DNA from 4 places in the Erwinia sp. GW821-FHT03D09 genome. Region 2 is predicted to be linked to each of the others. Evidence: riboswitches for the same ligand, from Rfam matches in the RefSeq annotation. Region 2 holds a riboswitch; each other region holds the start of a gene.
The links. A riboswitch is a leader RNA that binds a small molecule or an ion and turns the genes downstream of it on or off. The one in region 2 is predicted to bind thiamine pyrophosphate.
Positions count from the first base shown of each region.

Region 1: another riboswitch for thiamine pyrophosphate. It lies ahead of thiB (thiamine ABC transporter substrate binding subunit); the one in region 2 lies ahead of tenA (thiaminase II).
Region 3: another riboswitch for thiamine pyrophosphate. It lies ahead of thiM (hydroxyethylthiazole kinase); the one in region 2 lies ahead of tenA (thiaminase II).
Region 4: another riboswitch for thiamine pyrophosphate. It lies ahead of AC07U6_RS18960 (FAD-dependent oxidoreductase); the one in region 2 lies ahead of tenA (thiaminase II).

Region 1 is NZ_JBWKUK010000005.1:102,068-104,265, reverse strand. Features, by position in the region: gene sgrR (HTH-type transcriptional regulator SgrR) at 1-1,096, shown strand, start outside; TPP riboswitch at 1,133-1,250, shown strand; gene thiB (thiamine ABC transporter substrate binding subunit) at 1,289-2,198, shown strand, end outside.
Region 2 is NZ_JBWKUK010000029.1:12,712-14,909, reverse strand. Features, by position in the region: partial or broken gene AC07U6_RS21430 (transposase) at 1-55, shown strand, start outside; gene AC07U6_RS21425 (hypothetical protein) at 376-588, opposite strand; gene AC07U6_RS21420 (LysR substrate-binding domain-containing protein) at 557-1,165, shown strand; TPP riboswitch at 1,196-1,300, shown strand; gene tenA (thiaminase II) at 1,365-2,066, shown strand; gene AC07U6_RS21410 (ABC transporter ATP-binding protein) at 2,063-2,198, shown strand, end outside.
Region 3 is NZ_JBWKUK010000003.1:242,945-245,142, forward strand. Features, by position in the region: gene wcaJ (undecaprenyl-phosphate glucose phosphotransferase) at 1-872, shown strand, start outside; TPP riboswitch at 1,003-1,108, shown strand; gene thiM (hydroxyethylthiazole kinase) at 1,145-1,936, shown strand; gene thiD (bifunctional hydroxymethylpyrimidine kinase/phosphomethylpyrimidine kinase) at 1,933-2,198, shown strand, end outside.
Region 4 is NZ_JBWKUK010000021.1:34,798-36,995, reverse strand. Features, by position in the region: gene AC07U6_RS18970 (thiazole synthase) at 1-119, opposite strand, end outside; gene thiS (sulfur carrier protein ThiS) at 121-318, opposite strand; gene AC07U6_RS18960 (FAD-dependent oxidoreductase) at 318-1,247, opposite strand; TPP riboswitch at 1,389-1,509, opposite strand; gene AC07U6_RS18955 (LLM class flavin-dependent oxidoreductase) at 1,697-2,198, shown strand, end outside.

The DNA of each region.
Region 1 (2,198 bases), on a different contig from region 2:
CCACCATGGTCGCGAGCTGGACATGGAAGACGTGATCGCCAGCCTGCAGCGCTTAAAAGAGCAGCCGCTGTTTAGCCACTTTGAACACATTGAATCCAACAGTCCGTGGATGCTGGACATCCACCTCAAACATACCGACAGCTGGCTTCCGTGGCTGCTGGCCAGCGTCAACGCGATGATCCTGCCAAAAGAGTGGCCGTTTATGCGCAACTTCGCCCGTCAGCCGTCGGGAACCGGTCCCTATGCCGTCGAGCACAACCAGCAGAGCCAGCTGCGTATCAGCGCCTTCGATGACTACTTTGGCTATCGCGCACTGATCGACGAGGTCAATATCTGGGTCCTGCCCGAGATCAGCGACGAGCTGGTTTACTCCGGCGTGAAGCTGCAAAGTCATGATACCGATGAGCAGCCGGAAGAGAGTCGCCTGGAGGAAGGCTGCTACTTTCTGCTGTTTGACCAGCGTTCCGAGCTGGGCCGGAACGAAGCTGTTCGCCGCTGGCTAAGTTCAATCTTCAACCCGATCGCCCTGCTTAACCACAGCGGGATTGCCTATCAGCGCTACTGGTTCCCGGCATGGGGCCTGCTGCCGCGCTGGCATCATCGCCATGATATGGAAATGAGCAACAAGCCAGAGGGGTTAGATTCGCTGACGATCACCTGGTACAGCGATCAGATTGAACACCAGGGCATCGCCAACGCCCTGGGCCCTGTTCTTGCCGCGCACGGTGTGGCGCTGATAACCCAGGAACTGGATTATGAAAGCTGGCATCAGGGTAACGCCGAGAGCGATATCTGGCTGGGTAGCGCCAACTTTACGCTGCCGCTGGAGTTCTCCCTGTTCTCGCTACTGTATGAAGTTCCGCTGATGCATCACTGCATTCCCATCGACTGGCAGCAGGATGCGCAGCAGTGGCGGGAGCAGAAGCTTCCGCTGGCCGACTGGAGTAAACAGCTAATCGACAATCATTACCTGCATCCGCTGTTTCACCACTGGCTGCAGCTGCATGGCCAGCGCAGCATGCGCGGGGTGAGAATGAATACCCTGGGCTGGTTCGATTTCAAATCCGCCTGGTTTGCACCGCCGGATGAGTCATGAGTGCTTTCGTTAGCGGAACGATCTCACTAGAATAGGCCGTTCTCAACGGGGTGCGATATACCCTGCTGCGCGGTAGCAGGGTATATCGCTGAGAGAAAACCCGTCGAACCTGATCCGGCTCATACCGGCGTAGGGATTTGAGAGTGCTGTTTACTCAGATCCTTTGCGCATCTTCTTTTCAAGGAACGCAAAGTGTTAAAAAAAATCTTACCTCTGCTGGTGCTGTTCTCGCTGCCCGTCGCAGCGAAAGACGCGCTGACCGTCTATACCTACGACTCGTTCTCCGCCGACTGGGGCCCCGGCCCGGCAATCAAAAAAGCTTTTGAAGCGCAGTGTAACTGCGAGCTGAAGTTTGTTGCGTTGGCCGATGGCGTATCGTTACTCAACCGCCTGCGAATGGAAGGAAAAAACAGCCAGGCCGACGTCGTTCTGGGGCTGGACAATAACCTGCTGGATGCGGCAGAAAAAACCGGCCTGTTCGCCGCCAGCCAGGTCAATACCGAAAGCAGCAACGTGCCCGGCGGCTGGAAAAATAGCACCTTCGTGCCCTACGACTACGGTTGGTTCGCCTTCGTTTACGACAAAACCCGCCTGCAAAATCCGCCAAAAAGCCTGAAAGAGCTGGTCGAGAGCGACCGCCCAATCAAAGTGATCTACGAAGATCCGCGCACCAGCACGCCGGGCCTGGGTCTGCTGCTGTGGATGCAGAAGGTGTATGGTGAGCAGGCACCGGCAGCCTGGCAGAAACTGGCTCAGAAAACCGTCACCGTCACCAAAGGCTGGAGTGAAGCCTACGGCCTGTTCCTCAAAGGTGAAAGCGATATGGTGCTGAGCTACACCACGTCCCCTGCTTACCATCTCATCGAAGAGAAGAAAGACCAGTACGCCGCTGCCAACTTCAGCGAAGGCCATTACCTGCAGGTGGAAGTGGCCGGTCAGCTGAAAGCCAGCAAGCAACCGAAACTGGCGCAGGAGTTTATGCAGTTCCTGCTGACTCCGGCTTTCCAGAACACCATTGCCACCGGCAACTGGATGTATCCGGCCATTAAAACAACATTACCGGCGGGGTTCGATACCCTGACCGTGCCGACGACGACGTTGC
Region 2 (2,198 bases):
CGAGATTGAACTGAGCACGCCACGGGACCGCGAAAATACCTTCGAACCCCAGCTGAACGCTGGTAATGGTGCATTGTGCCGTCCGGCAGGGCGACGCTGACTGGCAGTCCCCATGTATCGAGGGTAAATCTGGTGCGGTTACCCAGCGCATCGGTCTGCGCCATAAGCTGGTTATCCACCCACTCAAAGTGCGTTTCACCGCCATCGTCCTGCCGGATACAGATAATATTGTTGCGTTCGTCGCGAACGTAGCTGGTGACGCCACCAAACCCGTTATGAAAGTGGCCTGTACGCGTGTCGTCATCCCAGACAAAATGCCCCGGCCATAGCCCTTCCGCTGCCCGGCCATCAATGGCGCGCCCAAGACAGTCATAGTCATGCTCCACCCAGGTGCGACAGGTCACTCCAGCGCAGCATCCACCCTTCCGCTGACCAGCGGTAATCAAAGCTGCGGCCTTCCCCGGCCCGGACGCTCAGCAGGTAGCCCCATTCATCATACCGGTAGCTGGCCAGCGTTCTGAGCGGCTGGCGCGCGCTATCGCACAGCGTCAGCCTGATGATACACCCGTGCTCCGTTTCCACATGCACCAGCCGTTCGTCTGCCAGCGCCAGCCAGCGCTATCCCAGGGTCAACGTCGCAGTTCACGACGTGATCAACGAGAAAGTACTCGAAATGGTGCAGGAAGGACGCGTGGAGATGGGTGTTGCCTTCGAACCCGAACAGGCCGATTCGCTGTATTTCACCCTGCCAGGCATCGACCGTTTTGTCGCCGTCGTTCCGGCAGACAGCCCGCTGGCGCAGAAAAAACAATTGAGCTGGCGTGAACTGCTACAGCTCGATTTTATTACACTTCAGCGCCCGTCCGCAGTTCGTCTGCTGCTGGAGCAGTCGCTGGTGAAGGCGGGACGGCGGCTGGACGTGGCTTTTGAAAGCCATCAGCGGGTTACGGTGGGTAAGATGGTAGCTGGCGGGCTGGGTGCCAGTGCGGTCCCGGCGCTCTGTATCCAGCAGATGCGTGAACTGGGTGCGGTTTGCGTGCCGTTGACGGCCCCACAGATTGAACGGCGCGTGGGTTTGCTGCAGCGTAAGCAGCATCAGCTTTCTCAGGCCGCCACAATGCTCGCCCGGACGCTGTGCGAGGTGAGCCGCTGGCCCGCATTATGATTGTAATAAAAAAATAAATATCGTATAACAACCGACTCCGAGGGGTGTCCTGTAACGGGCTGAGATGGCAGTAATGCCGAACCCTTTGAACCTGATCTGGGTCATGCCAGCGAAGGGACGGGTTGGCAAACACAGATCTGCTTTTGCCTCTTCACACCGCCGCCGCACCCCGGATCTCCACCACGATTTTGGAGATCTTATGCCTGCTTCAATGTTCGAATTCGGTCTGTTTGGTCGCCTCCGTCAGAATGCGGGACCGCACTGGGAACACTACGTCGCTCACCCGTTCCTGCAACAGCTCGGTGCCGGTACGCTGCCAGAAGTTGCCTTCCGCCGCTATCTGACCCAGGACTATCTGTTCCTCGTCCACTTCGCCCGCGCCTACGCCCTGCTGGTCACCAAATTCCACACTCTGCCGGAAATCCGTGCTGCCGTCGGATCGTTGAATCACATCGTTGCCGAACTACCGCTTCACGTCGGCTACTGCGCAGGATGGGGGTTGAGCGAAGAGCTGATGGCCCGCGAACCGGAAGCCAGCGAAACGATCAACTACACCCGCTACGTGCTGGATATCGGCCATACCGGGGATGCCCTTGAGCTACTGGCTGCCCTGCTGCCGTGCGTGGCGGGCTATGCTGAAGCGGGGCTGCGTCTGCTGGCCGATCCGGCCACAGTGATGGAGGGCAATCCTTACGCTTCGTGGATGCAGAACTACAGCGACCAGGGCTATCTGAACGGCGTGAAAGCGGCGATTGAGCTGCTCGACCGCGTGGGCCAGCAGCGCGGTGCCGATGCCCGCTTCGATCGGCTGAGTGACATCTTCACTACCGCCACCCGTCTGGAAGGTGCCTTCTGGCAGATGGGACTCAACGCCGTCGAAAACCCGGTTAACGTGTGGTGAACAGCGTTATTTCCCGCCCCGGCATCGAAATCCGCGATCTGACCCTGCGTTTCGGCAGCCGGACTATCTTTGAGCGGCTGAACTTCCGCATTGAGGGCGGCACCTTCGTCGCCATGCTCGGGGCCAGCGGCG
Region 3 (2,198 bases), on a different contig from region 2:
TTTATGATGAACAACCGATTGAAATGAGTAACGGCATCAATTACGCGGGTGATTTTGACAAGCTAATAGAAGATGCTCGTGAAGGAAAACTGGACCGTATCTACATCGCTATGAGCATGAAAGATGAGTCCAAAATTAAAGATATTGTCAAACGCTTAACGGATACGACCTGCTCTGTTTTACTGATACCGGACGTTTTCACTTTTAATATTCTTCAGTCTCGTACTGAGGAGATCAATGGTGTGCCGGTGGTCCCATTATTTGATACGCCTCTTAGCGGTATCAATATGGTATTCAAGCGTCTTGAAGACATCATTGTGTCATCGATTATTCTGCTGTTTATCTCGCTGCCGTTGATTGTTATTGCCTGTGCTGTGAAGATGAGTTCTCCTGGCCCGGTTATCTTCCGCCAGATTCGTTATGGCATGGACGGTAAACCGATTATGGTCTGGAAGTTCCGAACCATGTCAGTGATGGAGAATGGTGCTAAAGTCACCCAGGCCAAGCAAAATGATCCTCGCGTGACCAAACTCGGTAAGTTTTTACGCAATACTTCACTGGATGAGCTGCCGCAGTTCTTTAACGTGCTTTTTGGTCAGATGTCCGTAGTGGGGCCGCGCCCACATGCCGTTGCGCACAATGAACAGTATCGTTCGCTAATTGAAGGCTATATGCTGCGCCACAAAGTTAAACCAGGGATTACAGGTTTGGCCCAGATTAACGGCTTCCGTGGTGAAACAGATACCTTGGAAAAAATGCAAAAGCGCGTTGACTTCGACCTGATCTATATTCGTGGTTGGAGTATTTGGTTAGATCTGAAAATTATATTCCTGACTTTTTTTAAAGGCTTTGTTAATAAAGCTGCGTATTGATTTTAGACATTCTTTAAAGAATGTGTTGGACATGATGTTAAGACGAGTAAAAAATCCGCCATGCGGTTTTTTTACTTTATAATCCTTATGCTTGATTTCGCCAATCCCTTTGCATATTCTTTCCGTCGAAACAAATGACTCGGGGTGCCCGTCCTTTTCTTTGAGGATACGGCTGAGAAAAACCCGCATAACCTGAACTGGATAATGCCAGCGGAGGGAAGTCAGATGCCTCCAACCGGCATCGCCTTCTTGATCGCCGGTTGGGAGTATAAATGAGCCAACCCCTTCCCCTCAGCCACCACGATGTGGCGCACTCTCTGGCGCTGTTCCGCCAGCAATCCCCCCTTATTCACTGCATGACCAATGATGTAGTACAGACCTTTACGGCCAACGTTCTGCTGGCGCTGGGTGCATCGCCGGCGATGGTGATCGATGCCGAAGAGGCCGCGCAGTTCAGTGCGGTAGCCAGCGCGCTGCTGGTCAATGTCGGCACGCTGACGCGCTCGCGCAGCGCGGCGATGCTGGCGGCGGTGGAGTCAGCAAACCGTGCAGGGCGCAGCTGGTCGCTGGACCCGGTAGCGGTCGGTGCGTTAGCGTTCCGTACTGAATTCTGTCATCAGCTGCTGAATCATCAACCTGCCGCCATTCGCGGTAATGCCTCAGAGATTATGGCGCTGGCAAAAGAAGCGGTATCCGGCCGCGGGGTGGATTCTCAGCATCAGTCCGATGCCGCGATCCCGGCCGCGCACAAGCTCGCTTTGCAGAGCGGGGCGGTTGTGGCGGTCACCGGAGAAGTGGACTTTATTACTGACGGTCAGCGTACTCTCAGTGTCAGCGGCGGTTCACCGTTGATGATGCGTGTGGTCGGTACCGGCTGCGCGCTGTCGGCGGTGGTGGCGGGGTTTGCTTCGCTGCCCGGCGATCGTCTGACCCACGTTGCCAGCGCCTGCCGTGTGGTATCGCTGGCCGGCGAGCGTGCCGCCGCGATCGCATCAGGACCGGGGAGCTTTATCCCTGCCTTCCTGGATGCGCTCTATTTATTGACCCCGGAGGAACTGGCATGAAGCGAATTAATGCACTGACCATTGCCGGTACCGATCCCAGCGGCGGAGCGGGTATCCAGGCGGATCTGAAAGCGTTCTCGGCGCTGGGCGCTTACGGCACCAGCGTGATCACCGCGCTGGTTGCGCAGAACACCCGGGGCGTGCAGTCGGTTTATCGTATTGAGCCGGATTTCGTTGGCGCGCAGCTGGATTCAGTGCTGTCGGATGTACGTATCGATGCGATCAAAATCGGTATGCTGGCGGAATCCGACATTGTGGAAGT
Region 4 (2,198 bases), on a different contig from region 2:
CTGACGGTAATAATCTCGGTGCCGGAGGCTTCAATCGCCTTGCCCAGCACTTCCGGCGACGGATAGCCCGCCGTACCCAGCAAAAAACGTGATTCAGGTGCGTAATCGTAAAAGTTCATCTCAGCCCCCCTGCATCGGTGACAGCACTTCAATCTTGCTGCCTTCGCTAATTGGCGTCGCGTCATACAGCCCACGCGGGACAAAATCGCCGTTCAGCGCGCAGACCACGCAGCTGCGGTCAATCTGCTGTTCGTTAAGCAGCGCCGTCAGGGTAGCGGCCTGGGTTTCGGTCGCCTGACCGTTCAGTAAAATGTGCATCAGCGCGTCTCCTGCGACAGCTGTTGGATAAGATTTTGCGCCATGATCGGTGCCAGCAGAAAGCCGTGCCGGTACATGCCGTTAACGTGGAAGGTGCCGTCGCGATAGCGGATATCCGGCAGGTTATTCGGGTAAGAGGGGCGCAGGCCGCTGCCGGTTTCAATCACCCGCGCTTCGACCAGCGCCGGGTCGATGGTGTACGCCGCGCTCAGCAGTTCCATCAGCGCGCGGGCGCTGATCGGGCTGGCGTCGTTGCTTTCCACCATGGTGGCACCGAGCATAAAACGCCCTTCGCTGCGCGGCACCAGGTAGCAGGGAAAGCGCGGATGCAGCAGGCGGATCGGTCGTGAAAACTGCACCTCATCGCCTTGCAGGATCAGCATCTCACCGCGCACGGCGCGCAGTTCCGGCAGCAGCGGCGCGGCATGAATACCCCGGCAGTCGATAATTTTGCCCGTTGGTTTACCGTGGCGGATCTCCACGCCCGCGGCCAGCAGCTTCTGCCGCAGCTCCTGCATCGCCTTGCGCGGATCGAGGTGCCCTTCGCTGGGGAAAAACAGCCCGCGAGCAAAGCGCCCGGCCAGGCGATCTTCCACGCTGCCCGGGTCCACCCACTGATGGCCCTGGGTCATTTTGGCAAAGCGATTCAGCTCCATGCTGTCACGCGGCGGCGCGATCACCAGCGTACCCTGACGTTCCACGCCGCTGACGTGCGCCTGCCACCAGTCGGCGGAGCCCTGCCCCAGCCTGACCACCTCTTCCGGTGCGCCTTCGCCCTCGCAGAACGGCGCGAGCATACCGCCCGCGTAGTGCGACGCGGGGCAATGTTCTTCAGAGGTGATGATTTCCAGCTTTTCTCCGGCGTCGGCCAGCGCGGTCGCCACGCACAGCCCGGTCACGCCCGAACCCAGGATCGACCAGTGGCTCACAATGTCGCCTCGGCGGAATGTTCAGGGAGAGTTGTTACGAACGTCATACCGGCCTCTCAGATAACCAAGAAGACCCGCGATAATGAGAAGGGAGAGTATCGGCGTTCGGCGGCTGCGATCTGCCCGATAAGGAGTGCGGCGAAGCGGCATTCCAGGTCTTCCTACGCCAGTATCAACTGGGTCAGGTTCTAAGGGTCGCTGAGCCGCGATAAATCGCAATCAGCCTCTCAGTCTCTTCGGCGAGACTCCCCTGACAGAGACTTTTTTATTGCATCCTGAGCGCAACCGCAAGCGTTTAGGTGGATTTATTTCGACGGCCGTTTTCGCCAGATGAAAATAAAGTGCCGGATTCGGCATTTTGCAAAGTGCGGGGCAGGCAACACAATTGCCCGATGCTGAAGGATTTTTCAGTGCGCCTCTCCCACATCAGGTCTGAACGGATGGACACCATGACAAAACCGGCCATATCGCATATCGCTTTCCTTACTCCCGGGAACTACCCGGATCGCGCCCCGCTACAGGGGCCGGAAGAAACCCTGCAGCTGTTCGAGCTGGGTGAATCGCTGGGCTACAACGGTGCCTGGGTGCGTCAGCGCCATCTGGAGCACGGGATCTCTTCGGCGAGCACGTTTCTTGCCGCCGCCACGCAGCGTACCCGGCATATCGAGCTGGGCACCACAGTGATCCAGATGGGCTATGAAAGCCCGTTTCGGCTGGCGGAAGATTTACTGACGGTGGACGTACTCGCGCGCGGGCGGCTGAACGTTGGCCTCAGCGCCGGCCAGCCGAACCACCTGGAGCTGATTGGCCCGGCGCTGTTCTCAGGCGACTGGCGGCAGGAGAATTTCTCCTACGATCGGGTCCGACGCGTGCGGGACAACCTCAGCGGCCGCTGGCTGGCGGATGAAAACACGCTGATCGCCTCGCCGGGCAACCAGCAGCGCCTGGTTA